4 regions of the Agarivorans sp. 1_MG-2023 genome follow, and region 1 is predicted to be linked to each of the others. Evidence: predicted binding sites of a transcription regulator. Region 1 holds the regulator's gene; each other region holds the start of a gene.
The links. Region 1 encodes sigma-54, which starts transcription at its own class of promoters, with help from an activator protein. Its sites were predicted from a motif close to GTTGGCACGNNNNTNGNNT; they were not measured.
Positions count from the first base shown of each region.

Region 2: glnA (glutamate--ammonia ligase) is a predicted target of sigma-54. The motif match lies at 4,234-4,252, and genes of this name have one in related genera.
Region 3: Q4592_RS08320 (THxN family PEP-CTERM protein) is a predicted target of sigma-54. The motif match lies at 3,939-3,957, and genes of this name have one in related genera.
Region 4: Q4592_RS04000 (formate/nitrite transporter family protein) is a predicted target of sigma-54. The motif match lies at 2,601-2,619, and genes of this name have one in related genera.

Region 1 covers NZ_JAUOSJ010000008.1:171,408-178,799, forward strand. The annotation lists gene Q4592_RS13555 (calcium/sodium antiporter) at 1-507, shown strand, start outside; gene Q4592_RS13560 (KpsF/GutQ family sugar-phosphate isomerase) at 548-1,513, shown strand; gene kdsC (3-deoxy-manno-octulosonate-8-phosphatase KdsC) at 1,513-2,064, shown strand; gene lptC (LPS export ABC transporter periplasmic protein LptC) at 2,061-2,618, shown strand; gene lptA (lipopolysaccharide transport periplasmic protein LptA) at 2,644-3,120, shown strand; gene lptB (LPS export ABC transporter ATP-binding protein) at 3,123-3,848, shown strand; gene Q4592_RS13585 (RNA polymerase factor sigma-54) at 3,899-5,401, shown strand; gene hpf (ribosome hibernation promoting factor) at 5,425-5,712, shown strand; gene ptsN (PTS IIA-like nitrogen regulatory protein PtsN) at 5,721-6,164, shown strand; gene rapZ (RNase adapter RapZ) at 6,191-7,048, shown strand; gene Q4592_RS13605 (HPr family phosphocarrier protein) at 7,014-7,304, shown strand; gene mgtE (magnesium transporter) at 7,374-7,392, shown strand, end outside.
Region 2 covers NZ_JAUOSJ010000010.1:70,231-77,622, reverse strand. The annotation lists gene glnG (nitrogen regulation protein NR(I)) at 1-952, opposite strand, end outside; gene glnL (nitrogen regulation protein NR(II)) at 965-2,020, opposite strand; gene Q4592_RS15055 (DUF4124 domain-containing protein) at 2,096-2,638, opposite strand; gene glnA (glutamate--ammonia ligase) at 2,743-4,149, opposite strand; gene typA (translational GTPase TypA) at 4,490-6,313, shown strand; gene Q4592_RS15040 (PEP-CTERM/exosortase system-associated acyltransferase) at 6,384-7,214, opposite strand.
Region 3 covers NZ_JAUOSJ010000005.1:5,665-13,056, reverse strand. The annotation lists gene Q4592_RS08335 (tetratricopeptide repeat protein) at 7-471, shown strand; gene Q4592_RS08330 (PEP-CTERM/exosortase system-associated acyltransferase) at 500-1,459, opposite strand; gene Q4592_RS08325 (THxN family PEP-CTERM protein) at 1,615-2,535, opposite strand; gene Q4592_RS08320 (THxN family PEP-CTERM protein) at 2,989-3,891, opposite strand; gene Q4592_RS08315 (ThiF family adenylyltransferase) at 4,046-4,915, opposite strand; gene Q4592_RS08310 (serine protease) at 5,036-5,788, shown strand; gene Q4592_RS08305 (single-stranded DNA-binding protein) at 5,865-6,479, opposite strand; gene Q4592_RS08300 (MFS transporter) at 6,532-7,392, opposite strand, start outside.
Region 4 covers NZ_JAUOSJ010000002.1:427,446-434,837, reverse strand. The annotation lists gene Q4592_RS04005 (bifunctional protein-serine/threonine kinase/phosphatase) at 1-1,576, opposite strand, end outside; gene Q4592_RS04000 (formate/nitrite transporter family protein) at 1,590-2,447, opposite strand; gene Q4592_RS03995 (sulfotransferase) at 2,945-4,663, shown strand; gene Q4592_RS03990 (endonuclease/exonuclease/phosphatase family protein) at 4,741-5,760, opposite strand; gene Q4592_RS03985 (phosphoribosyltransferase) at 5,928-6,497, opposite strand; gene Q4592_RS03980 (phosphoribosyltransferase) at 6,588-7,193, shown strand; gene Q4592_RS03975 (hypothetical protein) at 7,267-7,392, opposite strand, start outside.

The DNA.
Region 1 (7,392 bases):
AACGTTGACCCAATGATCGAGGAAGCTGAATCAGAAGTACCTAACGATGTACCAACTAGCAAAGCATTGCTTTGGCTAGCGGTGGGTATGGTTGTGCTTCCACTCAGTGCTGATTTATTAGTGGGTTCTGCCTCGGAGATTGCTCGTTACTTTGGTATGAGCGACTTGGTGATTGGCCTCACCATTATTGCCATTGGCACCAGCTTGCCAGAGCTAGCAGCCTGTGTAGCCGGTGTCATCAAGAAAGAGGATGACCTAGTTCTGGGCAATATTATCGGCTCTAATCTGTTTAACATTCTAGCAGTACTGGCTGTCCCGGCGTTCATAGCGCCAGGGGCAATTGACGCCAACGCTGCTGGCCGCGATTTTTATGTGATGATGGGTGTTACTGTACTGTTGTTCATCATGGCGATGGGCTTTGGTAAAAGCCGCAAAATCACTCGTTGGGAAGGCGGCTTATTGTTAAGCGGCTTCATAGGCTATCAACTGCTATTATTTCTAGCCTAAGCAGCTGTTATTACTGATTTAAGAAACTAAGGGGAAATGAGTGTCGTTTGATTACATTGCTTCAGCCAAGCAAGTCCTTGAGATTGAAAGCTTAGCTATTGAAAATCTCCATCAATATATTGATCAAGAATTTGCCGCCGCCTGCGAAATGCTTTTAGCTTGTAAAGGTAAGGTGATTCTTACTGGTATGGGTAAATCAGGCCACATTGCCAATAAAATCGCCGCTACTTTAGCCTCTACCGGCACCGCCGCATTTTTTGTTCACCCTGGCGAAGCCTGCCACGGTGATTTAGGCATGATTGCTGCCGAAGACATTGTATTAGCCTTGTCTAATTCCGGCGAATCAGAAGAGATACTCTCGCTCTACCCTGTATTTAACCGAATTGGTGTTCGTTCTATTGCGATGACCAGCAACCCCAACTCGTCTATGGCCAAGCTTGCCAACTACCATTTATGTATCTCAGTACCTCGTGAAGCCTGCCCATTAGGGTTAGCGCCTACCGCAAGCTCTACAGCAACCTTGGTAATGGGCGACGCGTTGGCGGTAGCACTATTAGAAGCCCGTGGGTTTACTGCCGATGATTTTGCGCTATCTCATCCTGGCGGCACTTTAGGTAAAAAATTATTGTTAAGTGTGAGTGACTTAATGCTAAGCGGGGAACAAATCCCTCTAGTAACAGTCGAACAAACTATTCGTGAAGCATTGTTCGAAATTACTGCCAAAGGTTTAGGTATGGTGGGAATTGTTGATGCTAAGCAGCAATTGGTGGGTATTTTTACCGACGGCGACTTACGTCGAATACTTGATCAACGCATCGATATACATGACACACCAATTGGCCAAGTAATGACTAAAAACCCCAAAGTCATTGAAGACTCTTGGTTAGCCTTTGACGCCTTAAAGCTGATGAAAGCCAAATCAATTAACGGCTTGTTTGTATTAAACCAACAGACCGTAGTGGGGGCCTTTAACATGCATACCCTGCTGCAGGCTGGAGTATATTAATGACGATTAACACGCCTTATGGCTCGGTAAGCTCGCAAAACTTTACCCGTGCTAAAAACATCAAATTGCTTATTTGCGATGTTGATGGAGTGTTTTCCGATGGCCGGATTTACCTTGGCAACGATGGTGAAGAGCTAAAAGCCTTTCATACTCACGATGGCTTTGGCATTAAAGCCTTGTTAAACATTGGTGTAGAAGTGGCCATTATTACCGGCCGCCAATCTACTATCGTAGAAAAACGCATGCAGGCTTTAGGTGTAAGCCGCATTTACCAAGGCCAACAAAACAAGATGGTGGCCTACCAACAAATGCTCGAACAACTCAACCTGTCAGCTGACAAAGTGGCATACATTGGCGACGATGTGGTTGATACACCGGTAATGCGCGCGTGTGGCTTAGGTGTTGCAGTACATGACGCCCACCCGCTGTGTAAACAAGATGCTAACTTAGTTACCATTACCCCAGGTGGTTTTGGCGCAGTACGCGAGCTTTGTGATCTGATACTGCAAGCCAAAGATCAGCTAGAATATGCTCAAGGTATGAGTGTATGAATCGCGTTACGCTGTTTTTTGCGAGCCTGTTCGTTCTCGCCTTGGTGTTGTGGCAATTAAGCCCCTCAGATCCTAAACAACAAAGCGCTCAACGCGAAGCCAGCAAGCCCAACTTTGTTGCAGAGAAACTCTATAGCGTCAGCTTTGGCGAAAACGGCAGCCCACGTTACCGTATCTACGCCGAACAAATGGAGTTTTTTGAACAACTTAAGCACACAGAATTTACTCAACCAAAGATTTTGGTTTACCCAGATCCTCGTCAACCTGTATGGCAAATTGTGGCTGATCACGCTACAGTACAGCAGCAACAAACTGTCACCTTAAATGACAATGTAGTGATTAAAAACTTAAGTCGTGGCGAGTATGTTCGCGACATAATTACCGAAAGTTTGGAAATCGATCTGCAAAGCGAAACCATGAGCAGCGATCAACCTGTTACCGTGTATGGCCCATCGTACGAACTGTATGGTGTTGGCATGGACGGTGATCTAGCTAACGAAATAGTGACTTTATTAGATGATATCGAAGCGGTTTACCACAACCCACAAGAGTAAGTTAGCGCTAGCGGCTAGCTTGTTTATGCTTTCTTGGGGTTCTCAAGCACTTGAAGACGACTTCAACAAACAAATTATTGTTGATGCCGACCGCCAGCAGGTCAACATCAAAGAAAACCGCGTCACTTTCTACAATAATGTAGTGGTGACTCAAGGTTCAATAAAAATGCACGCCGAAGAACTCAGCGTAATAGGTAGTGAAGAAAAAGGCAGCGAGGTGATGATCGCCAAAGGCGAACCGGCAACTTTTTACCAACTACTAGACAGCGGCAAGCCGATTGAAGCAGAGGCCAACGAGGTGCGTTACGATTTAAAAACGCAGACCCTCACCTTAACCAACAATGCTCAGCTCAAGCAAGAAGAGAGCTTAGTAAAAGGCCAAATGATTAAATACAGCATTAATAAACAAGAGATGGTTGCTCAAGGCGATGAAAATAATCGCGTAACCACTATCTTCCTGCCTCAGCAATTAGAAGAACTCTCCCCCGAGGACAATGAGTAATCATGAGTACCTTAATCGCTGAGAACCTTGCCAAAAGCTACAAAGGTCGCAAGGTAGTAAAGAACGTCAGTTTAAATGTAGAAACCGGGAAAATTGTTGGTTTACTAGGGCCAAACGGCGCCGGTAAAACCACTACCTTCTACATGGTGGTTGGTCTAGTGCCGCGAGACCAAGGCCGAATACTTATCGATGACGATGATCTGTCTAGCACCGCTATGCATACTCGTGCACGAAAAGGCATTGGTTATCTCCCGCAAGAGGCCTCTATCTTTCGCCGTTTATCGGTAGAAAAAAATATTCTGGCGGTATTAGAAACCCGTAAGGATTTGGACAAAGAGCAGCAGATTGGCGCATTGGACGATTTGCTAGAAGAGTTTCACATTGGCCATATTCGCAAAAATCTTGGTATGAGCCTGTCAGGCGGAGAGCGTCGCCGGGTAGAAATTGCCCGCGCCTTAGCCGCAGCCCCTAAGTTTATTTTGCTTGACGAACCCTTCGCTGGGGTAGATCCTATTTCCGTTATTGATATTAAAAAAATCATTGAACACCTGCGTGATCGCGGTCTAGGTGTATTAATTACCGACCACAATGTAAGGGAAACTCTCGATGTTTGTGAGCATGCCTATATCGTTAGTCAGGGTGAATTGATAGCCTCAGGTAAGCCACAAGAAATACTTGAAAACGAGCACGTGAAACGAGTTTATCTCGGTGAACAATTCAAGCTATAGTTAAAGTGCAGCTTAGAAAATAATATAAAAAGAAGGGATAGCGGTAGTTAATGAAAGCATCTTTGCAGTTGCGTCTTGGTCAGCAGTTAACCATGACCCCCCAGTTACAACAGGCCATACGCTTACTCCAGCTTTCAACCCTGGATTTACAGCAAGAAATTCAAGAGGCTCTGGAAAGTAACCCTCTGCTTGAGGCGGATGAGTCACATTCGAATGATAGTGACGCAACAGACGCTAAGTCAGCCAATGAAAAATCTACAGAAGCCGAATCTAGCGCCGACGTAGACAGCAGCCAAATGGAAGCTGGCGATGCCATTAACCAAGAAACTGTTTCTGATGACCTGCCCGTAGACTCCACTTGGGACGATATTTATAGCGCCAGTTCCGCGCCAGCTAGCTCATCGAGCGGCAGTAGCGGTGGTGACGACAATGATATGTTATTCCAAGGCGAAACCGTTGATTCCTTACAAGATCACATGCTGTGGCAAATGCGCCTTACTCCTTTCAGCGAAGTAGACCAAGCCATTGCTTTAGCCATTATTGATGCAGTAGATGAATCAGGTTACCTCACACAAGATTGTGAACAGTTATTAGATGGCCTCAATTCTAGTGACAATAACGACTTAGATGTAGAGCTTGACGAAATTGAAGCAGTACTAAAACGGATTCAGCATTTCGACCCCGTAGGCATTGCCGCGCGCTCGCTACAAGAATGCTTGTTAATTCAATTAAGTCGTTTTTCCCCAGAAACACCATGGCTAAATGAAGCCAAAGATGTGGTGTCTAACCATATCGATGTATTAGCCAATCGAGATTTTCGCTTATTGGCTCGAAAGACCAAATTAAAAGAAGACCAGCTGCGCGAAGTGATGCGTTTGATTCACACCTTAGAGCCACGCCCGGGTAACGCTGTTGAGCCAAACCAAGCCCAATACGTTATTCCCGATGTTTCCGTAGTGAAGCGTCAAGGTCGCTGGGTGGTAGAGCTAAACCCCGATGCGATGCCGAAGCTAAGAGTAAACTCTCACTATGCATCCTTAAGTAAAACGTCTAATGCCACCGATACTCAGTTTATCCGTAGCCACTTACAAGAAGCCAAGTGGTTTATTAAGAGTATTGAAAGCCGCAACGAAACCTTACTCAAAGTCTCTAACTGTATCGTTCACCACCAACAAGCCTTCTTCGAATACGGTGAAGAAGCAATGAAGCCAATGGTGCTGAACGATGTAGCCGAAGCAGTAGAAATGCACGAATCAACAATTTCGCGAGTGACAACTCAAAAATTCATGCATACACCTCGCGGCATTTTCGAACTTAAATATTTCTTCTCTAGCCATGTGGCTACCGATGGCGGCGGTGAATGTTCATCTACCGCTATTCGTGCATTAATTAAGAAACTGGTTGCTGCCGAAAATACCAGTAAACCTCTCAGCGATAGTAAGATTGCTGATATTTTGGCAGATCAGGGGATCAAGGTGGCAAGGCGTACGATTGCAAAATATCGTGAGTCTTTAGCGATACCACCTTCTAACCAACGTAAGAGCCTACTTTAAGGCCAATCAAGGGGACTATATTTATGCAAATTAATCTTACCGGACACCACGTTGATATTACTGAGTCTTTAAAAGAATATGTCCATAACAAGTTTGCCAAGCTCACTCGACGATTTGACCAGATAAACAATGTTCATGTCATCCTCAACGTCGAGAAGCTCAATCAAATCGCAGAAGCCACCTTACATTTAAATGGCGGTGAATTATTCGCTACCGCTGAACATTCAGATATGTATGCCGCCATTGATGGCCTCATCGACAAACTTGACCGCCAAGTTATCAAACATAAAGAAAAACTTAACAAACATTAGTCACCTCCATGCAAATAGATAAAGTACTAAGCTTGGATTGCACTCAAAGTGCAGTCCAATGCTCTTCAAAAAAACGCGCCTTAGAAATCATTAGTGAACTAGCCGCTGGTCAACTGGATACGACAGCTCAATGTATATTTGAGAGTTTGTTGAATAGAGAAAAAATGGGCAGCACCGGTATCGGGCAAGGCGTGGCAATACCTCATGGCCGCATTGATAAACAGCATCAAACAACCGCTGTTTTTTTACGTTGTGATCCTCCAATTGCTTTTGACGCCATTGACAATAAACCTGTTGATTTGGTTTTTGCCTTACTGGTACCAGAAGATCAGTGTAAACAACACCTCAACACCTTATCTCAAGTAGCTGAAAAACTTAACGATAAGCAAGTATGCAAACAACTTCGTTGTGCACAAAGTGATGACGAATTATACGACATCATGGTAGCCTAATACTCTAATCACCGTTAGGGATAGTCATGGAACTCATTATCGTGAGTGGGCGTTCTGGTTCAGGAAAAACCGTCGCCTTGAGAGTACTAGAAGATCTGGGCTACTATTGTGTAGACAACCTCCCGGTTGTGTTATGGCAATCTCTTATCGATAACTTAAAAAATACTTACTCTAAAGTAGCAATAAGTATCGATATTCGAAACCTTCCAGACGAACCTTCGCCGATAGGCCAAATTATTCGCAACGCCGGCCCTGATGTGAATCTGTTAAGCATTTTTTTAGATGCTAAAGACGAGGCGCTGATCCGCCGTTACAGCGAAACTCGGCGAGTTCACCCGCTGAGTCAAACCAATTTGTCTCTGGCTGAAGCGATTGAATCGGAAACCGAGCTGCTGGCACCGTTATCTCGAAATGCTGATTTACGCATCGATACTTCACGCTTATCAGTGCATGAGCTAAGTGGCTTAATTCGCTCTAGAGTAACTGGCGATCAGCAACAACAGTTAATTTTAGTGTTTGAATCATTTGGCTTTAAAAACGGCGTGCCTAATGATGCTGACTATATGTTTGATGCTAGATTTCTGCCTAACCCTCATTGGCAAGAAGAGTTGCGGCCACTGACAGGCTTAGATAAACCTGTTCAAGAGTATTTATCTGCACAAGCTTTGGTCAATCAATACATTGAGCAAATTCGTGATTTACTACAATCTTGGTTACCGCATTTGGAAGCCAATAACCGCGCTTACCTAACCATTGCCATTGGTTGCACTGGTGGCCAACACCGCAGTGTTTACGTAGCAGAAAAATTAGCTGAACACTTTAGTGCCCAGCGTAAAGTACAACGTCGCCATCGCACTTTGGAACACCGTCTTGAAGCTCACTAGGCAAGTTATCGTTAAAAACAAGCTGGGGTTGCATGCTCGCCCAGCGACAAAACTGGTAGAGCTGGCCCAGAAATTTGATGCTGAACTAACCATTATCGATGGCGAGAAAACCGCCTCTGCCGCCAGTGTAATGGGCTTGTTGGTGTTAGCCAGCGCTCAAGGAAATACCTTAACCATTATTTCCGAAGGGGACGATGCCACTGCCGCTTTAGATGCCGTTCAAGCGTTAATAGAAGCGAATTTCGACGAAGAATAAACCAAAGCGCAATAAACACACGCTACACTTAGCAAGCGCCGCTTAAACAAACAATAATAGGGAATGCTTATGCCGGAAGAGATGGAGT
Region 2 (7,392 bases), on a different contig from region 1:
TATCTTCACGGCGCTCACACAATGAAGGTAAATGAATACGAATCACGTTTAAGCGGTGGAATAAATCTTCACGGAAATCACCTTCAGCCACTTTTTTCTCTAAGTTCTGGTGAGTAGCTGCAATGATTCTTACATCCACCTGTACTGGAGAATGACCGCCAACCCGGTAAAACTGCCCGTCTGCTAACACCCGTAATAAACGGGTTTGAATGTCTAAGGGCATGTCACCAATTTCATCAAGAAATAGGGTTCCGCCGTTAGCTTGTTCAAAGCGACCGTGGCGAATATTGTTGGCGCCGGTAAATGCACCTTTCTCATGGCCAAATAACTCAGATTCAATCAAGTCCTTTGGAATGGCTGCCATGTTAAGCGCAATAAAGCTGCCGCTGGCGCGTGGGCTATGTTTATGCAGGGCATGTGCAACAAGCTCTTTACCTGTACCCGATTGGCCATTAATAAGCACTGAGATACTGGAGCGCGATAAGCGACCAATCGCTCGAAACACCTCTTGCATAGCAGGCGCTTCACCAATAATTTCGGGCGCTGGAGAGCTAGGTTTGTTATTTGCCTTACTGCCTTTTTGCTCTCTGGAAACCGTCACCGCACGCTCGGTTAACGAAACCGCTTCGTCAATATCAAAGGGTTTTGGCAAGTATTCAAATGCACCACGTTGGTAGGCATTTACCGCGCTATCCAAATCTGAATGGGCGGTCATGATAATCACCGGCATTTCTGGGAAATGGCTTTGAATTTTTTCCAGTAGGCTTAATCCGTCCATGCCTGGCATACGAATATCTGAAATGACTACGTCAGGTTGTTCATAGTCTAATTGCTGCAGCATCATTTCGCCGTCAGCAAAGCTTAGGCAATCATAGCCTGCCGTTTTTAACGCTTTTTCTAACACCCACCGAATAGAGCTGTCGTCGTCAACGACCCATATAGTTGCTGCCATGTTAGTACATCCTTAACGTCGTAGTGGAAGGTGAATGGTGAACTCGGTATGTCCTGGCCAGCTGGCGCATTCAATCTTCCCTTTATGCTGATTTATTAAATTCTGTGCGATTGATAAACCTAAACCTGTACCGCCTTCACGCCCGGTTACCATGGGGTAAAACAGGGTATCGAGTAGTTCAGTAGGTATCCCCGGGCCGTTATCTATAATTTTGATTTCTGCGGCCAGCTTAAAACGCTGCCCGGCAATTGTTGCTTGATGAGCGGTGCGGGTAACTATGTCTATTTTGCCACCACTTTCGCCCAGTGCTTGCACAGCGTTTTGTACAATATTGAGAAAGGCTTGTAAGAGTTGCTCGTGATCCATTTCAAAATCGGGAATGCTTGGATCGTAGTCTCGCTCTACGCTTATCCCTGAAGGCAAATCAAGTTTGACCAACTGGCGGACCTTTTCGAGTACCGAATGCACGTTGTGTAGCTCATGTAAGCCAGGGCGCTGTGGCCCTAACAAGCGATCGACCAGCTTTCGCAGCCGATCGGCTTGCTCAATAATAATGCCGGTGAATTCTTTGAGTTCTGGATTAACTAGCTCTTTTTCGAGCAACTGCGCAGCGCCGCGCAGCCCGCCTAATGGATTTTTAATTTCATGGGCTAAGCCGCGAACTAATTCCTTTGCGGCTTGTTGTTGGGCGTGTTGGTATAACTCTTGGGAAATTTTCTTCTGTTGGCCGATAGCGCGCATTTCTAACATCAACAAGTTGTATTGCTGACTATTAATGCGTGTGGCCGAGAGCTCGACTAATGCATGGTGGCTATCAAACACTAAGGTCACTTCGTTATCGGTAAAGCTCTGTCCAGAGCTACACACACTGCCAAGCTTGCTGAGGTCTAGAGAACTGTGCTTAACCTGCATGGCAAGCGGCTCATCAATAAGCCGCTTGGCACTTTGCCCGAGTAACTGTTCGGCAGAAGCGTTTACGTATTGAATTTTTAACTCAGCATCAAGCAGCACGATGGCGGTAACTTGATTTTCCAATACTAAACGTTCTAAGCCAGAGATCTCTAACACTACTCTCTCCTGAATGCGCGCACCAAGTTGGTGCTTCTGCACTGAGTTTAACCTCAAAAGGCAGAGAGTTGCTAGTTAGCCTCCCCCTGCTGCAGCTGCTCCAGCGCCAAATGCGTTAGCGCGGTGCAAAAATACGGTAATGGGTTTAGACGATGCAATTTCCTTGCCCGAATCATCAACCAACTGCACATGAATAGTATGAGCACCACGATCAATATTGGTGAGGTTAAAGCTCCCCATTTTAGTGATTTGCCCTTGGGGGACACCATCAAGCACCAACTTGTAGCCCATGCTATTTAACGGCAGTGGCGTAGTGGTTGCTGTAATCGAAATTTTGCCTTCGTTGTCGCGAATAGTTTGTTCATGACTTGGGCTGGTAATTTGTACTTGATACTTAACTGGTTTTTGTTTCTTTTTCAGGGGTGTACGCGGAGTTGCCAAGGGGCCATCGGTGGCTGGCGGAGCGACGTCTACCTGTAATTCGGTAGCGCCAACTTGGGGGCGATCTGAAAAGTGGGTGATGCCATTCTCATCTACCCATTGGTAAATAGTGTCGGCGGCTTGAACACTTACTAGTCCGAAACTGATAAAAAAAATGATAGCAAACCATTTGCTCATTGATAATTCCTCCATTCAACCTGCTAACGGTGGGCAAAAACCTATTGAAAAGCAATAAAAAAACCCGCTTTAAAGCGGGTTTTTTAAGCTGTGTAACGTTTTGTTTATACGCTGTAGTACAATTCGAACTCAACTGGGTGAGTTGTCATGTTGATGCGTTCAACGTCAGCTGATTTCAATGCGATGTAAGAATCGATGTAATCGTTGCTGAATACGCCGCCAGCAGTTAAGAATTCACGGTCTGCATCTAGGCAAGCTAGTGCATTCTCAAGTGAGGTCGCCACTTGTGGAATTTCAGCTGCTTCTTCTGCAGGTAGGTCGTATAAATCCTTGTCCATAGCATCGCCAGGGTGGATTTTGTTTTTGATCCCGTCAAGGCCAGCCATCAACATTGCAGAGAATGCTAAGTATGGGTTAGCTGTTGGGTCAGGGAAACGTACTTCGATACGACGCGCTTTAGGCGAAGGTACTACTGGAATACGGATAGAAGCAGAACGGTTACGTGCTGAGTAAGCTAGCATAACTGGCGCTTCGAAGCCTGGTACCAAACGCTTGTAAGAGTTGGTAGATGCGTTAGCAAAAGCGTTAATCGCTTTAGCGTGTTTGATGATACCGCCAATGTAGAACAATGCAGTTTCAGATAGGCCACCATATAGATCACCAGCAAACAAGTTTTCGCCGTCTTTCCAAATTGATTGGTGAACGTGCATACCGCTACCGTTATCACCAACAACTGGCTTAGGCATGAAAGTCGCTGTTTTACCGTAAGCGTGAGCTACGTTGTGAACAACATACTTAAGAACTTGAGTTTCATCAGCTTTTTCAACGATTGAGTTGAATAAAGTGGCGATTTCGTTCTGACCAGCTGTTGCTACTTCGTGGTGGTGCGCTTCAACAGTTTGACCCATTTCTTCAAGTACTAAACACATTGCTGAGCGTAGGTCTTGTGAAGAATCAACTGGTGCTACTGGGAAGTAACCGCCTTTAACGCCAGGACGGTGACCAGTGTTACCGTCTTCAAAATGCTTGTCTGAGTTCCAAGACGCTTCATCAGCATCAATTTTGTACATAGAACCTGACATGTCAGTTTTGTACTTAACGTCATCAAACAAGAAGAACTCTGGCTCAGGACCGAAGTATGCAGAATCTGCAATACCGGTAGAACGCATGTATTCTTCAGCGCGCTTAGCTACAGAGCGTGGGTCACGGTCGTAACCTTGCATAGTTGCTGGCTCAAGAATGTCACAACGAAGGTTTAGAGTGTTTTCTTCTGTGAACGGGTCTAGTACTGCAGTAGCAGGATCAGGCATTAATACCATGTCTGATTCGTTAATACCTTTCCAGCCTGAAATAGAAGAACCATCAAACATTTTGCCGTCGGTGAAGAAATCTTCGTCAACCTGGTGAGATGGAATAGATACGTGTTGCTCTTTACCTTTAGTATCGGTAAAGCGTAAGTCAACAAATTTAACCTCTTGCTCTTTAAGCAAAGCTAAAACTTCTGCAGACATGTTTTTAACCTCCGGTGTCATCAAAATTGATGGTTCAATCGATTTAATAGTATTTATAACGAATTAACGCTGTTGTGTTGCTTGAAGCTAAAACTGTGCCAACACATAAGATATTGATATATATGGTTGTTATGGGAAGGGGCATCAATTTAGTGCAATGCGATGCACTTTTGTGGTGCTGTTCTTGTCCATTTTGGTGCGTTAAGTTTCTAGCCGCACTTATCATACCCTAAGTGGGTAGGAGAAAAACCGTGATCAACTTAAAACTATGAGAAGTTGTCGTTTATATGTACAATAGCGCACTTTTTACTTTTACCTCATTATAAAAGGGCTGAGAGCCGTGCTAGATAAGTTAAGAAACATCGCCATTATTGCTCACGTTGACCACGGGAAAACGACCCTAGTTGACAAGTTATTGCAGCAATCCGGTACGCTAACTACTCGTGGTGATGCTGAAGAGCGAGTCATGGACTCTAACGACATTGAGAAAGAGCGTGGTATTACCATTCTTGCAAAAAATACTGCTATTGAATGGAACGACTACCATATCAACATTGTTGATACTCCTGGACACGCCGACTTCGGTGGAGAAGTAGAGCGTGTTATGTCTATGGCTGACTCAGTGTTGCTACTTGTTGATGCCCAAGAAGGCCCAATGCCGCAAACACGCTTTGTAACACAAAAAGCGTTTGCTCAAGGCCTTAAGCCAATCTTAGTCATTAACAAGATTGATAAACCAGGTGCTCGCCCTGATTGGGTTATGGATCAAGTATTTGATTTATTCGATAACCTTGGCGCAACTGACGATCAGTTAGACTTTAAAGTGGTTTACGCATCAGCGATTAACGGCTGGGCAACTATGGATTTAGATGAGCCATCAGACAACATGGAACCATTGTTCCAAGCAATTGTTGACAATGTTGCTCCTCCAGCTGCTGACCCAAGTGGCGATTTCCAGATGCAAATTTCTCAGTTAGATTACAACTCTTATGTTGGTGTTATCGGTGTAGGCCGTATTACCCGCGGTAGTGTTGTGCCTAACCAACAAGTGACTGTAGTGGGCGCTGACGGTAAAACCCGCAATGGTAAAGTTGGCCTTGTGCTAAGTTACTTGGGCCTAGAGCGTCAAGAAACACAGAAAGCTGAAGCCGGTAACATTATTGCTATTACAGGTCTTGGCGAGCTTAAAATCTCTGACACCATTTGTGATACCAACAACGTTGAAGCCTTAACACCACTGAGTGTTGATGAACCTACGGTTAACATGACTTTCCAAGTAAACAACTCTCCGTTTGCTGGTAAAGAAGGTAAATTTGTTACTTCTCGAAACATTCTTGAGCGTTTGCAAAAAGAAATGGTTCATAACGTTGCTTTACGTGTTGAAGAAATGGACGATCCGGATAAATTCCGCGTATCTGGCCGTGGCGAGCTTCACTTAGGTATCCTTATCGAAAACATGCGTCGTGAAGGTTTTGAGCTTGCGGTATCACGCCCAGAAGTAATTCTGCGTACGGTAGATGGCAAACTTGAAGAACCTTACGAAACAGTAACCATTGATGTTGAAGAAGCGCATCAGGGTAGTGTTATGGAGCAAATGGGCTTACGTAAGGGTGACCTTACTGATATGGCACCAGATGGTAAAGGCCGTGTTCGCATGGACTTCTTGATGCCAAGCCGTGGTCTAATGGGTTTCCAAACTGAATTCATGACGCTAACTTCAGGTTCAGGTTTGATTTACCATACTTTTGAACGTTACGGTCCACATAAGGGCGGTACGATTGGTCAGCGTCAAAACGGCGTATTGATCTCAAATGCTACCGGTAAAGCCCTGACTTACTCATTGTATAACCTACAAGACCGTGGACGTTTGTTTACTCAACATGCCGACGAAGTATACGAAGGTCAAATCGTTGGTATTCACAGCCGTGATAACGATTTAACAGTAAACTGTCTGAAAGGTAAGCAGCTAACTAACGTACGTTCTTCAGGTACTGATGAAGCACAAGTACTAACGCCACCGATTCTTATGACTCTTGAGCAAGCGCTTGAGTTTATTGATGATGACGAGCTAGTAGAAGTGACGCCTGAAAGCATTCGTATTCGTAAGCGTTTGCTTACCGAAAACGAACGTAAGCGTGCGGGTCGCCCACCTAAAGCACCATAAGCGAGCGCTTATAAGGTGATTGAAAAAAGGCAGCTTAGGCTGCCTTTTTTAGTTTTTGTAAAAATTTTTGTTAAGCGGGGGAGTTGGTGAGTAAGCCTATTTTAGGGTTAACGCTTTGTTTAATCAGCTCAAACAAAGGTTGGTATAACAAAGGGAGTTGCTCTTGAAAGCGCTCAAGAGTGATGTGGTAAGCCGCTCTAATACCGTGGTAATCAATATTTGGGCTAATGCGCGTCATCTTAATGCCAAACAAGGACAAGCTTCGAGCGAGTTTGGGTTCAACCATCACGTAAGCGTGTTTAATGCCACTTTGTTCAGCAACTATCGATGCTGCTAAATATAAGCTCATGGTGATATAGGGAAAGGTTCTCAGCTCTTTCTGGCTAAATTCCGCTAAGGTCATGCCTGAAGGCCGATTACCACTTTTGTTATCAATTTTCCTACGACGAAATTGAGTATCTAAAGCCACGCGCGACACTTCGCAAATACTTTCTCTGGCAAAATTATCTGGGTGCAATGCTTGATGAGTAATAGCCGAACCGCAGGCATCCAAAATAGGCAGGCTCTGCTGACCTTTTGGGTGCACCATTCTTAAGCAACCGGCATCAAGCCCGCTGGTTAAATGTTGTACTCGGCAATACTGAGAGTAGCTATCGTAGTTGTCTTTTTCCTGCTGCAGCTTATTACTAGGTTCAAATTTAAACTCTTCACAATAAACACGATGGCGTAATTGATAGACCTTCTTCACTTCAGAATCGTTACTCGCGATACTCGCTTGAAAAAAACGTTGGTAGCGTTGTGCGAGTTCTTCGCCTTGGTGCTGAAGTGCTAATTGCTTTACAGAGGAGGCGCTTAGTTGCAATTTACGCGGAGCAATGGAACTGGGTTGTTGATGACTCACATGAAAACCTAGATATATCCTATAAATCGCCAAGCATAACGAGCGAAAATGTATAATTATGGGGGAATCGATTACATGCTTAAATGGCTATTTAGTCACTTTATTTAGATGTTTTTGTGATTGAAATGTGCGGTAGCTCAGTTTATAGATGCTGAAAGCCTTATTCATGCTATAAATG
Region 3 (7,392 bases), on a different contig from region 1:
TCAGCTATGGAGCAACATAAAGAAGCAGCTCAACCGCTACAACTTCAGCTAGCGGAGCTACAAATGCAAGCTGAGCCAAACGAAGCGTTAGCTCAATATCACGTCATTATTGAAAAAGAACCTGAGAACGTTATTGCATTAAATAACTTGGCTTGGGTTTATCATGAAATGGGCAAACCTGTTGAAGCTTTACTGTATGCTGAAAAAGCCCACATTTTAAAGCCCGACATTCCACAAGTTACCGATACCTACGGTTACATGTTGCTAAAAGCGGGCAAAGTTCAACAAGCCACTGTTGCACTTGAACAAAGCTATCAACAGCAAGCCAGTAACGAGATAGCGCTTCACTACGTAGAAGCACTCATTGCGGACCAACAGACAAAGAAAGCGAAAGGTGTACTGGACAGCCTCAGGAACCTAGAACCTGAACTTACAGATAAAAAAGCTGAACTAGAAGCTCAGCTAAAATAAAGTAGGAATAAGTAGCTGCTAAGTGCGGCTAGCGCGGAAGATAAAGGCCGCTAGACTCAGACCAATTAAAATTCTCCCGCATGGAAATGTTGGGAGATTTTTTTTGTTCAAAAAAAGACGATGAATACATTCTCTTGATGTACTCGTCATTGTCATCATTGTTTCGTGCAGCCAAACACCCTTTCTCTACTTCTTTATCAATGTTATTCATTAATACCTGAAAACCAACAGGTAAGCTGCGAGTTAACATGCCAGTGCTAATGTAGTAAGGCGCACGTAGGCCATGGTAATCAACAGCTGGGCCTAATTGCTCAAACTTAATACCCAAGAAGCTCATACTGCGAGCTAATCGAGGCTCCATCATAACAAAGGCATGGTGAGTGCCAGCTCGCACAGCTAGAGCTGCAATGGACAAATACAAACCAATTGCTAAAAAAGGAAAGCAACGTAACTCTTCCTCAGAATAGGTTTGCTCGTTAATAGCACCAGAAGCGGCACCCTCAAAATTATCAGCCTTACGACGGCGAAATTGAGGGCGAACAGCCAAACGAGAAATTTCACAAATCTCGCTTCGGTCAAACTGGGAGGGATGAACCTTAGCGTTTTTAATAGCTTCAGAACAAAATGTTTCAATCGGTAACAATTCACTTTTACTCGTTGGAGAAACTATTCGCACACAACCGGCGAAGTTAGAACTAGGTTTGTGTTCAATGAGGCAAAAGCGGGAGTAATCGTCAAATTCATCTTGTTCCATACCGTCATCACGAACGGGCTCAAAATTGAGTTCTTCGCAATATACGTCGTGACGAATTTTAAAAGCTTCGTTAACTATATCTGGTTTAAAGGCAACAACGGGGCGGAGGAACTCAGCAAAATGTTCGGCGATAAGTTTAGCTTCACGCTTCACCAACATCGAAATCCCACCTCTTACAGCTGCCCCCAAAATCGGCATAGTGGATAGTTTTTTCACATATTTGTTACGGATCATATCGGGCTCTCTAAGCTGTTTAATTATCTATTTACAACACTTAAGCCTTAGAAAAATTATGAATTGAATTAAAGCAGGCTTGAAAAAAACAAAGCGCAGAACTAGGCTGCGCTTTGGGTATTCAATGCTAATAGTTAGCGACTTTTAAATAAGCATTATGCACGGCGACGAACTGACGCCAAACCTAACAAGCCTAGACCAAAGATAGCTAAAGTGCCTGGCTCTGTTACTTGAGCAGCAGAGATAGCGAAACCAGCTTTTAATTCATTGGTTTTATCTTCTTCTGTTAGGAAGCCGATACAAGTAGCATTTGGACCACAATCAATATCACCCAACACTTCTAAACCTTGAAGGCGAGTAGTAAGCGTGTATACGTAGTCATCGTAGCCAGGGATTGGCAATACAAAGCTGTTTTGAAGGTAGATATCATCACCAACTTCAGTGTAGGTAACATCTGGGCCTAGCACTAAAGTGAATAAATCTGAACAACCTTCTTGGTTAATACCTACTGCACCAACTAGTTGGGTAGGTTCGTACTTACAGATGTCGTTCGTAGGAGTGTTATAAGTTTCTTCGAAGATAACACCAAATTGTAGTACTGGTGCTGGCGCTAGTGGGAAAGCAACTGGCGCTGTAGGCGCTAGGAACAAACCATCAAATAAGGTAGCCGCAACTAAAGTATCACCGGTAACGCCCCAGTTTTCATGTACAAGACCAGTACCTTCAGAGAATACCAATGCACCAACACCGTCGACAACACTAGTAGTAACAGTACCTTCTTTAGCTTCTTCAATCGCTAAAGCGCTTTTCTTCAAATCTGGGTTTTCAGCACCGTAAGGTACACCCCATTCAAGCGTTTTAGGTAATTCACCACCAAACAAACCAACTGGATCAAATTCGTCACGAGTAGCACCAGAAGCATCAATTCCGGTAGGGTCAATAGAACCGGCATCTGAAGTCCACTGGTCAAAACCAGCATCATTTAAATAGTCCCAATCAGTAATAAGAGCAGAATTTGCAGCAACGCTTGCAAAACTTAAGCTAGCTGCCAAGCATGTTAGTTTTAATTTGTTCATGTCACCCATCCATTTGGTTAGTACGATTCAAGATACAACCTGTACATAGCAATCTAAGTGCCAGTTTTAAAAACCCTTTTAAAACAATATTTTAACAAAAACAAAACCCATTGATAAAACGTTGATGTAAAGATTACTGACATAAAAAACTAAAGCATTTATTGAATAAAGTACTCATAGGATCCCTAATTCCACTGCCACTTTCACGGGCTAACGTCGTTTTCGCCAAAAGCTTTTAAGTGCTTGCTTACAGGCATGTCAGTTAAACCATGAGCAATTCATTAACGTTTAGTTAACCGTTAACAATGTACGATAAGCCTTGAGGATAAAAAGGTGACTTGTAGTAAAGGGGAACCAAATAGCTTGGTACAGTTTCTTATTGCAGGAGCGGTATTGGAAGGAAAACAAGCAACTACTGCTACTAGCAGCAGTTGCTTTAAACACTAGCAGTGATTAAGCGCGGCGACGAACAGATGCCAAACCTAATAAGCCCAAACCAAAGATGGCTAAAGTGCCTGGCTCTGTTACTTTTGCAGCAGAGATAGCAAAAGCAGCTTCTAGTTGGTTGGTTTGGTTTTCTTCAGTCAAGAAACCAATACAAGTAGCATCAGGCCCACAATCTAAACCATCTAGTACTTCTAAGCCCTGTAAGCGAGTCGTTAACGTATAAACATAATCATCAAAACCAGGGATTGGTAATATGAAACTGTTTTGAAGGTAGATATCTCCACCAACTTCAGAAAAAGTAACGCCGTCATCCAACACTAAAGTGAATAGATCTGAACAACCGGCTTCATTAACACCCGCCTCACCTACTTTAGTATCACCGTATTTACACACGTTATTTGTTGGTGTGTTATAGGTTTCTTCAAATAGCACATCAAATTCAAGTACTGGCGCAGGAAGTGCAGGGCCTACAAAAGGTGCTAGAGGCTGCAAGAACAAACCATCAAACAAAACCGCTGACGATAAAGTATTACCTGTTACGCCCCAGTTTTCGTGAGTAAGACCGGTGCCTGTTACAAAATCTAAAGATGCTACATCACCTGGCGCGCTGGTGTTTACTTGGCCAGACTGAGCATCATCGATCACAAGAGAACTCTTTTGCAATAAAGGATTCACTGCACCATATGGGTCACCCCACGCTAAGCTCTTAGGAAGCTCGCCACCAAAAAGAACATCAAAATCATCTAGTGTTGCACCGTCGGTGTCTATACCAACTTGGCCAGCACGAGAACTCCACTCTTTAAAACCCGCATCATTTGCGTAGTTCCATTCAGTAATCAGTTCCGCACTAGCAGAAATACTTGCTAATCCTAAGCTAACTGCTAAGCAAGCATGTTTCAGTTTGTTCATGTAACCCATCCGTTTGGTAAAATCGTTTATAAATAACGGTGGGCTTAAAGCAATAAGTAAGCCAAGATTAAAAATCAAATATTTACAACAACTTAAACTATATTAATACAAATATAGATAACATTTTGTAAAACTTACTGACACCAAGTCACAGTTAAGCACCGCCACTCAATACTATTTTTTTCGCCACACCAAATACAATACGCTGCAGTGGGTTGCGGTTACCCATTGGCCGCCAAGTTTTTTTGAAACGATTTCGGTAGGCATCAAAGTGCAAACCGTAAGGAGCAGTAATTAACTCACCTCTATTCAATAATATTTTGAGCACATAAGTGCCGGCAATTCCCCCACACATTTTCACAGCCATAGGCATCGACGGGCCTTTTTTAGCGTGGAAGTCCGCTTTACTAGGGTCAACTAAGTATGGTCGCTGTAACATAGCGGGCGAAAGTCCAATCAAGAATTTAATGTATTGCTCATTTTCACTGCTTGCATCCTCAAAGCGAAAATACTCTTCATAGGTCATTCCTCCCGGCATAAAGCAAAGAAATGCGCAGCCCATACCCAAAGGAGCTGCGGTTACTAGCGGTATATTTTTTTCCAAACACTTTTGAAAAACCAACTTACGCGCCGATAGCGCAAAAAAATCTAAGCTATCTACATATACATCAATGCCATCTAAAAATTCATCAACATTATGTTCGAAAATACCTTCAGGGAAAGACTTCACTTCCGCTTCTGGATTAATATCCAAGCAAACTTGTTCCATCACTTTAACTTTATCTTGGCCCACCGTAGACATAAACGCCCCAGCCTGGCGGTTAAAGTTATGGACTTCATATTCATCAAAATCAGAGATATGAAACTTGCCAACCCCCAACCTTGCTAACGTCACTATGTGTTCACTACCCACGCCCCCGGCTCCAGCCATAGCCACACGCTTACCACGCAGTATCTGTTGCTCTGCATCTGTAACCCAGCCAATATTTCTGGAGAACGCATCTTCGTAATTAAAACTCATCATCATTTGGCCTTTTTCGCTTCACAGTATTACGCACTACACAAACCTAGTCGCTTTTATACTAACTTGCTCTAGTACCGAGTAAAAATTAAGATGAAATAGTCTCTCAAGGAAGAATATAGTATGAAACTAGCCTTCATTATTGCCATCGCTTCATTTTTATCGATGTTTAGCGCTGGCGCGTTAAGCGATCTTGCTGACACTATAGAAAGAATTAAACCTTCTGTAGTTGGCGTTGGCACCTACAACAAGCTTAACTCACCGCGTGCAAACCTTAGAGGAACAGGGTTTGTGGTTGGACCTCATTTAATTGCTACTAATGCTCATGTCATTCCCAAAAGCCTAAATCAACAGCAGAATGAAAAACTCGTAGTATTTGTTGGGCAAGGTCGTTCGCCTGAAATACGAATAGCCAGTTTGGTGGCAAGCAATCAGAAACATGATTTAGCGCTGCTAAAAATTGAAGGTAAAGCCCTAAAAGCGATGGGCCTGTCTAATAAAAAGGTGCGCGAAGGAGAACTATATGCCTTCACTGGGTTTCCTATTGGTGCGGTATTGGGACTTTACCCCGTTACTCACCGCGGTATTATTTCGAGTATAACGCCAGTGGTGATACCCGCCCGAAATGCCAGCGAGCTAAACTTAGCACAACTTAAAAGACTTAAGTCACCGTATAACATCTATCAATTAGACGCTACCGCCTACCCGGGTAACAGCGGCAGCCCTTTATATCACCCTGAAACGGGTGCAGTAATCGCAATCATTAACAAGGTGTTTGTGAAAACGACTAAAGAGGCAGTGCTGGCTGACCCTAGTGCTATTAGTTATGCCATTCCAGTCACTCACCTAAAGCAGTTAATCAATTCACTTAAATAGTGAGTACAACTAAATAAGCTATAGATACTAAAAAGCCTCAATTTCTTGAGGCTTTTTATTTTTAGCTCTTAGCAGCCTAGAACGGGATATCGTCGTCAAAATCCATTGGCGGCTCGTTAAACTGTGGTGCAGCTTGTTGAGGCGCTTGTTGCGGAGCAGCAGGCTTAGCTTGTTGCTGATAGCCACCTTGCTGAGGCGCAGCCTGTTGTTGCGGCGCTTGCTGCTGGAAACCACCTTGTTGTGCGGTAGGAGCAGCCTGTGGAGCTGCTTGCTGTTGGCCACCCCAGTTATTTTGCTGCTGTGGCGCTCCACCCATGCTTTGACCTTGACCACCGCCTTGGCGACCACCTAGCATTTGCATTACGCCATTAAAGCCTTGAACAACTACCTCTGTTGAGTAGCGGTCTTGACCATTTTGGTCTTGCCACTTACGCGTTTGTAATTGGCCTTCAATATAAACCTGTGAACCTTTTTTAAGATATTCACCAGCTACTTCGGCCAGTTTGCCAAACAACACTACGCGGTGCCATTCTGTGCGTTCTTTCTGTTCACCACTTTGCTTGTCTCTCCAGCTTTCTGAAGTAGCAATAGTAATATTGGCGACGGCCCCGCCGTTTGGCATAAAACGTACTTCAGGATCTTGTCCTAAGTTACCAACCAAAATTACTTTATTAATGCCCCGAGTGGCCATGTATATCGCTCCTATATTCTATCTGTTGTGGCGAGGAAGACCCGCTATCATACTAGGCTGCTCGCACCAAATCCAATGCTCTAGCCAATTCAAATTCTTTTGTTTTCACTTTGAGGTAGACAGTACGGTCACTGGAAATCACTACCGCTTCTACAACCCCAGGTAATACCTGCAGTTTTGCCAATAAACTCGCTGGTTGGTCGGCAGATGATATCGCCAACGAATAACTTTTTATGCCACTTTGCGCACGCATTCCTAAACTAACAACTAACCAAATAAGCAGCAAAGCAATAGCAAACAGGCTTACTCCATACGCACCTGCTGCCATATACAAGGCTCCAGCACTAGAACCGCCAATAAACGCCCCTAGAAATTGACTGGTAGAAAACACCCCTAAAGCAGCGCCTTTATTACCTGGAGGCGCTAGATTAGAAATAAGCGCAGGTAAGCTCGCTTCTAAATAATTAAAGCCGATAAAAAAAATCGCTAAAATTGCGCCTAACAACCAAATAGACGATACATCAACTAACAGTAGTGCATTAGCCAATAGCAATAAGCTAATTGCAAACAAAAAGTAACCACGTTGCTGATTACGTTTAGCGGCAATAATAAGTAACGGCACCATTAATACGAACGACACTAATACTGCAGGTAAATACACTTGCCAATGACTGGCGGCTTCTAGTCCTGCATCCACCAAACGTAGTGGCATCACCACAAATAGTGCGGTCAATACTAGGTGTAGCGTAAATACCCCCCAATCTAAACGCAGTAATTGAGGGTGTTTGAGTAGTTTGAACATTTGAGCAGAGTTAGCACTCACTTCACCACTAGGGGCTTTAGAGTGAGCATTTGGCACAGCAAATTGCACCACCAACATAGCCGCTAACGATAAGCCAGCAATTAACCAAAA
Region 4 (7,392 bases), on a different contig from region 1:
TAATTTGCTCATACCGCTTAAGGCGATTCACCTGCAACGCTTTTTCTAAAGCATCATCAATCCAAACGGGTATTTCACTGTCGGTGTCGAGTACCGACTGATAAACCAAGCGCCTTTGCGCGGCCTGGCTTTTTGCGCCTGCCACTTTGGTGCCGTAAGGGTAACGCCCACACAGCATGAAATAGGTAATAACGGCTAATGAAAACAGCTCGGCACGCGTGCTACCGCCCTCACCTAAAAACAGCTCTGGTGCCGAATAAAGTGCAGTGCCGAGTAAATGCTGCTGAGTTAAATCATGGGTTTGCTCAGCCAAACCTGCCGCCCACACCGAGCCAAAGTCGATAATTTTTATGGTGCCGGTGCTATCTATCATGATGTTGTCAGGTTTAAGATCTTGATGCAGCATATCCATGCGGTGAAAAGCGCGTAGCCCCTTAGCAATTTGCTCAACTATTTCTCTCACCCTGCTTAACTCAGGCTTTGGGTTGTCGGTTATCCACTGCGCTAGAGTTTGCCCTTCAACATACTCAAATACGGTATACAGGTAATTACGCTCGCGCGGGTCGAGATTGGCTTTTAGTACATAGGCGCTATTAATGCGGCGAGCTATCCATTCCTCAGTGAGAAAGCGCTCTAAGTATTCAGGGTCATCGCGTAAATCTATTGAGGGGGCTTTTAGTATTACCTGTTGCCCCGATTGCTCGTCTAAGGCTAAGTAAACATGGCTGCGGCTGCTGGCATGAAGTTGGCGAACGATGGTGTAACCATCAAACTGCATTCGCGCTTCTAACATAGGCGGAAAGGGCAGCCTATCTACTTGCAGCTTTAAGTGCTGAGCACTATTCTCTGCCAATTGATCAACGCGAATAATCTGTAAACTTAAATTATCGTCGCTGCCTGCTTCATAAGCTAACTCTACTATCTTGTTGGCTGCAGCTTCTAATTCATTGGGATACTGTTCAATAGTGCTGTTGACTAGAGCTGCATCAATAAACTCATAAACGCCATCGGTGGCTAATAAAAAGATGTCACCTGGTTCTACGCGCAAGCTTTGGTAGTCAAATTCACAATATTCTTCTATGCCTAAAGCTCGGCTTAGGTAGCTTTTATCTTCATTCACCCATAGGCGGTGATCTTTAGTGAGTTGCTCTAAACCGTTTTGATTTAAACGGTAAACGCGGGTATCCCCCACGTGAAAAATGTGTGCGGTATTGCCTTTTATAACTAAGGCACTAAAAGTACAAACGTAACCCTTGTCTTTGTCGTAATGGTAAGGGCTTTGCTGTGACTGGGAATACAGCCAAGCATTGGTGGCGTCTAATACTTTTTCGGCTGAATGCTGAACCGACCAAACTTCAGAAGTACAGTAGTAATCATCTAGAAAGCTTTTCACTGCGGTTTCGCTGGCTACTTGGCTTACTTCGCTGCTGCTAATGCCGTCGGCCATCACAGCAGCAAAGCCTTTATGGTTTAACTGCGAGCCTCGCGGAGTGGATACACCGTAACAGTCTTGATTAATGGCCTTGCGGCCTTTATCAGAACATTGACCAATGGAAACACTCAGCTGGCTCGTCATATAGTTTCCGTGATTAAGCGTTAGCCGAAGCGGTTTTACTTGGCGCTTCTACAGCAGATTTAGCCACTTTACGCTTAGGCGCGGTTCTCACGTGTGTGGTGTACAGTGTTAAACCAGTAAAGGCTAAACCACCCACTAGGTTACCCAATGCCGTTGGGATTTCGTTCCAAAGGAAGTAATCCATTACAGAGAAGTCACCACCCATAATTAAACCAAATGGGAATAAGAACATGTTCACTACCGAGTGTTCAAAACCCATGTAGAAGAACAAGAATATTGGCATCCACATAGCGATAACTTTACCGCTAACATTGGTAGAGATCATCGCGCCTACTACACCCATTGATACCATCCAGTTACACAACATGCCGCGAACAAAAATTGTAAACCAACCTGCCACACCGTGTTCTGCATAACCTACGGTACGCGCTTCACCAATGGCAGCTGCTTTAGCACCCACCGCACCAGCTTCGATGTTAAAGCCGTAAGTGAAAATGAAGGCCATCATCACCGCAACGGTTAAGGCTCCACCAAAGTTACCTAAAAACACTAAGCCCCAGTTACGCAACAAGCCAGGTACATCTACGCCGGGCCGTTTATCTAACAGCGCCAATGGCACTAAAACAAACACTCCAGTTAATAAGTCAAAACCCATCAAATAAAGCATACAGAAACCCACAGGGAACAAGATTGCTCCAATTAAAAAGTTTCCGGTGTTTACAGCAATGGTAATAGCAAAAATAGCGGCTAGGGCCAAAATGGCACCGGCCATAAATGCACGGATTACCGTATCGCGGGTAGACATGAATACTTTAGATTCACCCGCATCCACCATTTTTGTAACAAACTCTGAAGGAGCTAGATATGACATAATATTTCCCTATATTGCTTAGTAGTAAATTGAATCCTACGGCTTGGAGCAGTGTTATCGGCGGTAACTACCGCAGCGTACCTTTCACAAGTAGAGCTCTAGGCTCTTTGTCAACTTGCTGCTTGGGTCTGTCCTTGACCATCAATAGGGAAATAGCAATTGTTGCGCCAAACGGCTCACAAAAACACACAAAGCCTTAACAATTGGGCAACCCAGCGTTATTTATCATTAATATTTGGCATGCTCTTTAACTGAGCCAGTTAAGGATTTGCACTGTATTAGTCTATAAATGCACCATTGCATAGCGCTTACAGTTATATGCATCAATTAGGGGCAACGACAAAGTACCTAAGTAAAAAGGTAAATCCACCTTGCCTTAACGTTTTGTTATGAAACTACTGCGTTTTTTTGCAATGAGATAAATCACGCATCAAATCTCCCAGCCTTGCGATAAAGTAAAGACTGGAAGAGGTGTAAAGTGAGTAATAGGAAGTAGTATGAAGCCCGAGCAGCGGCACAGCATTATGGAAAAAGCCGTAAAGGCCTTACAAGCTGGCAAGTATAGCCAAGCTATTTCTACCGTAAATAAAATTAACAAGCTTAAATCTCAACAAGACTATAAAAGCCTTGAGCTAGAAGCTTATGCGCTATTTCATATGCAAAAGTTAGAAAAATCACTAGAGAGTTACCAGCAACTGCTAGGGTTTTGCCAAGACAATGAACAGCGTAACAGCACTTATCGCAATATCGCTAAAACACAAAAAACACTGGGCTTAACTCGAGTTGCTATCAGCTCTTTTGAACAATGTTTTTCACTAGATAACAGTATCAATAATGCGCCAATCGCGGCTCAGTTAGGTGAATGCTACCTAGATGAAGACTGCTATGGCGAACTCGATACGTTGACTACGCTTATGCAAGGCTGGCCAGGGTATTACGCCCCCGCTCAAGCCCTATTGATTTCAGCTGCGAAAAAACAAGGTAACAAACAGCTTACTCTAGAAAGAATTGACGCTTTTCTAGCGCATTCAAGCTTTATAGAAGAGTGGCAGCTGGAGTTTGCTATAGACACTTTGATGTTTATACGAGAACACCAGAGTGCAATTAAATTACTTAAACAAGCCGAAATAGACTTTATTAACAAGCCTTGGATTCGTTACTACCAAGCAGAAGTAAAAGCGCGCCAAGGAGAACACGAGAGTGTAACGCGATTACTGAGTGATGAGCTTATAGAGCGCTTAGATTTTATGCGCCAAAAGGCCGCTTATAAGCTTCGAGCGGAAGCATTTGATAAACAACAGCGTTACTCCGACGCCTTTATTGATTTCACCGCTATGGCTAATTTGAATCACCAACGGGCTCAGGCGTCTAGTCATACAGACAATGTAACCAGCTTACAAAAACTCGATTTGTCATTTCTACATAATGTAAAAAACACTCACGCGAAAGAGCATCAACCAGTGTTTATGATGGGCTTTAATCGCTCTGGCACCACCTTATTAGAGAACATACTCGATACCCAAGAGCAGGTTATTGCACTTAGCGAAACCCGCTCACTGTTTAACGTTACCGAGGCCTTTAACTACAAACTTAACAAACGCTATCCGCAAGACTTACCTAAATTAAACGAGCAAGACTTAAACATATTGCGCCAAGAGTACTTTGATTACTTTACGCGTAACAAGATTCAGCTAAAAGATAACAGTGTCGTCGTAGATAAGTTTCCTTTATACACCATAGACTTGCCCTTAATACTAAGCTTATTCCCTAAAGCAAAAATCATCTTTTGCTTACGCCACCCAGCTGATACTTGTTTGAGTAACTTCCAGCAAAACTCAGCAAACAACCAACAACAAGCTAAGTTGAACCGCTTGGAAGACTGCTTTAAACGCTACCAACAAGTCTTCACTCTATTTCAGCGCTACCAAACAGAGTTAGATTTAAATATTCATTTTGTACGGTATGAAGACTTAGTCAGCGATCTGGAAAAAGAAGCGAAGAAGGTATTTGAATTTTTAGAGATTGATGCCAACAACGATTATCTGAATTTTAATCAACATGCTCAACAAAAAGTGGTGCTATCTGCTTCCAGCAATCAAGTGGTTAAACCTATTTACACCGAGTCATGTTACAAATGGCGCAACTACCAAGAGTTTATAACGCCACACCTTGCTATGGTTGAGCCCTTTATCAAAGCCTTTGGCTACAACGACTAGTAACTTACCTGATGGTGGATAAGCGAGAGTGCCCACTCTCACTTATCTGTAACTCACAAGCTGCAATGCTGTTAGCTTTAATCAAAAGGCCGATAAACAAACTTCGCTTTAATAATGCCGTGATCAGTAGCACCCAACGACTCGTAGTGTTCATCGTTTAAATGGTCGTTAATCACCTCTAAGCCTTTAAAGGCCCAAACCCTATCTCGGCTTCTGTCGTAGAACTGCTCACTCACTAAAATGTGGTCTAAAGACTCTAAATGGTTATTGTGAATATGGGTGTAATACACGTCACGTCTGCTACGATATTGCTGCATCACTCCCGCAGAATATAAAGCGTTATCTGCGCCCCCTCTGGCATCACCATCTAACAAAAAGCGCGGCTGCTCAGTAAGAATATTTAAGGTATTACTGCCTTGTCCATCATTAAAATCACCCAATACAATCACAGGCGTATCAGTGTGCTTCATTTGTTCGGTGAGTATCATTCGCAATGCCACTGCCTCAGCGGTGCGGCGCAACGTGGAAATAGCATAACCCAGAGCATTTGCATGTACCTTATGTTGCGCTGGGTCGTACCAATCTTCTCGGCCGATCCAAGTGGGACGCTTTGATTTAAAATGACATACATAAACATGTACATTTTCTTCATCGGCATGAGGCTTGATTTGAAAATGTAAAATAGGTCGAGAGAAACTATCGATATCTAAGTCTAACGCGCCAGTTTGCGCGTCGTCACCTTGGCTAGCAAGCTTGAAACTACCGGGGAAATTTTTGATCCACTCAGGCTGCCCTACCATCAGCTCACTGCGTACCGCAGCTGCACAAGCAATTTTACCTTGGTGGCCACTTGGCACTAACAGTTGGTATTGATTGTCTAAGCCTGCGAGTTCAAACACATCATGCAAGGCTTGCTCATGCCAGAGCTCTTGAAAGCCCCACACATCGGCTTGTACTGCATTTAGTTGACTAACCAACCACTTTACTTTTTGATCGTATTCATTGGGTAGCCACCCTTCTCGATTACGATACATAGGCAAATTGGGTCGATTAAGATTGAGGGTGTTTGCTGTCGCAATCGAGAGTTTTACCGCCATAACTTGCTCCGCTTAATTATTGGTCACTCATTAAGCAAGTATGGTTCAAATTGACTATTTTATTATTGTAAATTTATGACTAGTCATCGCCCAGTTTATTTCAATGTTACCCAGTGGTGTTCGCTCAAGTTACAGCATACATATTAAAATGAGCGACCAACATCCACCTATTTAGGCAGGTGCGCTTTAATGATGTGGTAAAGCTCTGGTCTATGTTCAGCAATCTCTGCAGGACTTAGGCCTTCTAGTGAATGCGGATACTTTAACCACTGCGTCGTTTCATGCAAAAAGTAATCAGGCACCCGGCTGGTTTTGTTTCGCTCTGGTTTGAAATACGGCACAGCAACACGAATATCACTGGGCGTATTTAGTCTGGCCAGGCGACTTAACTCATTAATAATCGCTTCAATAGAGCGGCCAGTATCAAACACATCATCCACTATCAATAAGCTATCGTGCTGCTGCACATGTTTAACTAAATAGTTAAGCCCGAATACCTGTACCTGCTTGGCTTGCTGGTCAATGCCTGCGGCATAGGAGGCGGTGCGTATTGCAATGTTGTCAGTATCTATTCCGTGATAAGCCAAAAACTCCTGTACCGCAATACCAATAGGTGCGCCACCACGCCAAACAGCTATGATAAACGTAGGTTTAAAGCCGCTTACCAATACCTTTTCTGCGAGGCGAAATGAGTCTTCTAACAACTCCTGCCCAGTGATATAACGTTTATCACTCATTGATCCCCCCCCTTAGCATTGCCGAGCTCTTCATAATAGATATAGTATAAAATTAACACTGTAGAAGCCTTTAACTCAAGGATGTGGTTTATGCCAACGAGCCAGCCTACCGCACAACTTAAAAAGCATTATTTAGATGAAGATACGCTTATTCAAGACTCGTTCCGTTTAGCGGTAAACATTTTTGAAAGCGGCTTTCGTCCTACATTTATTGTAGGCCTATGGCGTGGTGGCAGTGCAGTGGGTATTTATGTGCAAGAGTGTTTGCAAACCTTAGGCATAAAAACCAACCATATTTCGCTGCGCACTTCTTACCAAGGACAAGCTAACTATCATCAGATACTCGAAGCACCAGAGTCAATTAGGGTACACGGCATTCAATATCTATTAGAAAACCTAAATGTCGATGACAGCCTGTTAATTGTTGATGACGTATTTAGTAGCGGCCACAACATTGAAGCGGTGTTAACTCGCTTACAAAGCAAGCTAAAACGCAATATGCCTAGCCAAGTAAAAATAGCCACACTATGGCAGAGACCGGCGTTTAATCAAACTCAACTAAAACCTGATTATTGCCTTCACCAAACCGAAGATTGGTTAGTATTCCCCTATGAGTTAACTGGCTTAAGTTATGAAGAAATACAGCAACATAAGAGCTTTGTAGCGCCGTTGATCACACCACCAGGACAAGGCTAATTTCACTTAAAAGGTGAAATTAGAAAAGGCTTGTAACAATACAAGCCTTTTACAGTTTCGAATATAAAAAGCCTTAGTTTCTATCGAGCATGTCGTAGTTTTCAGGCACATCAAAATTACTGTTATGCGCCAGCTTATTCTCTACCGTTTTCACTTCGTAGATATAACGTATACGAGCATCTCTCATCCACTCATCAAC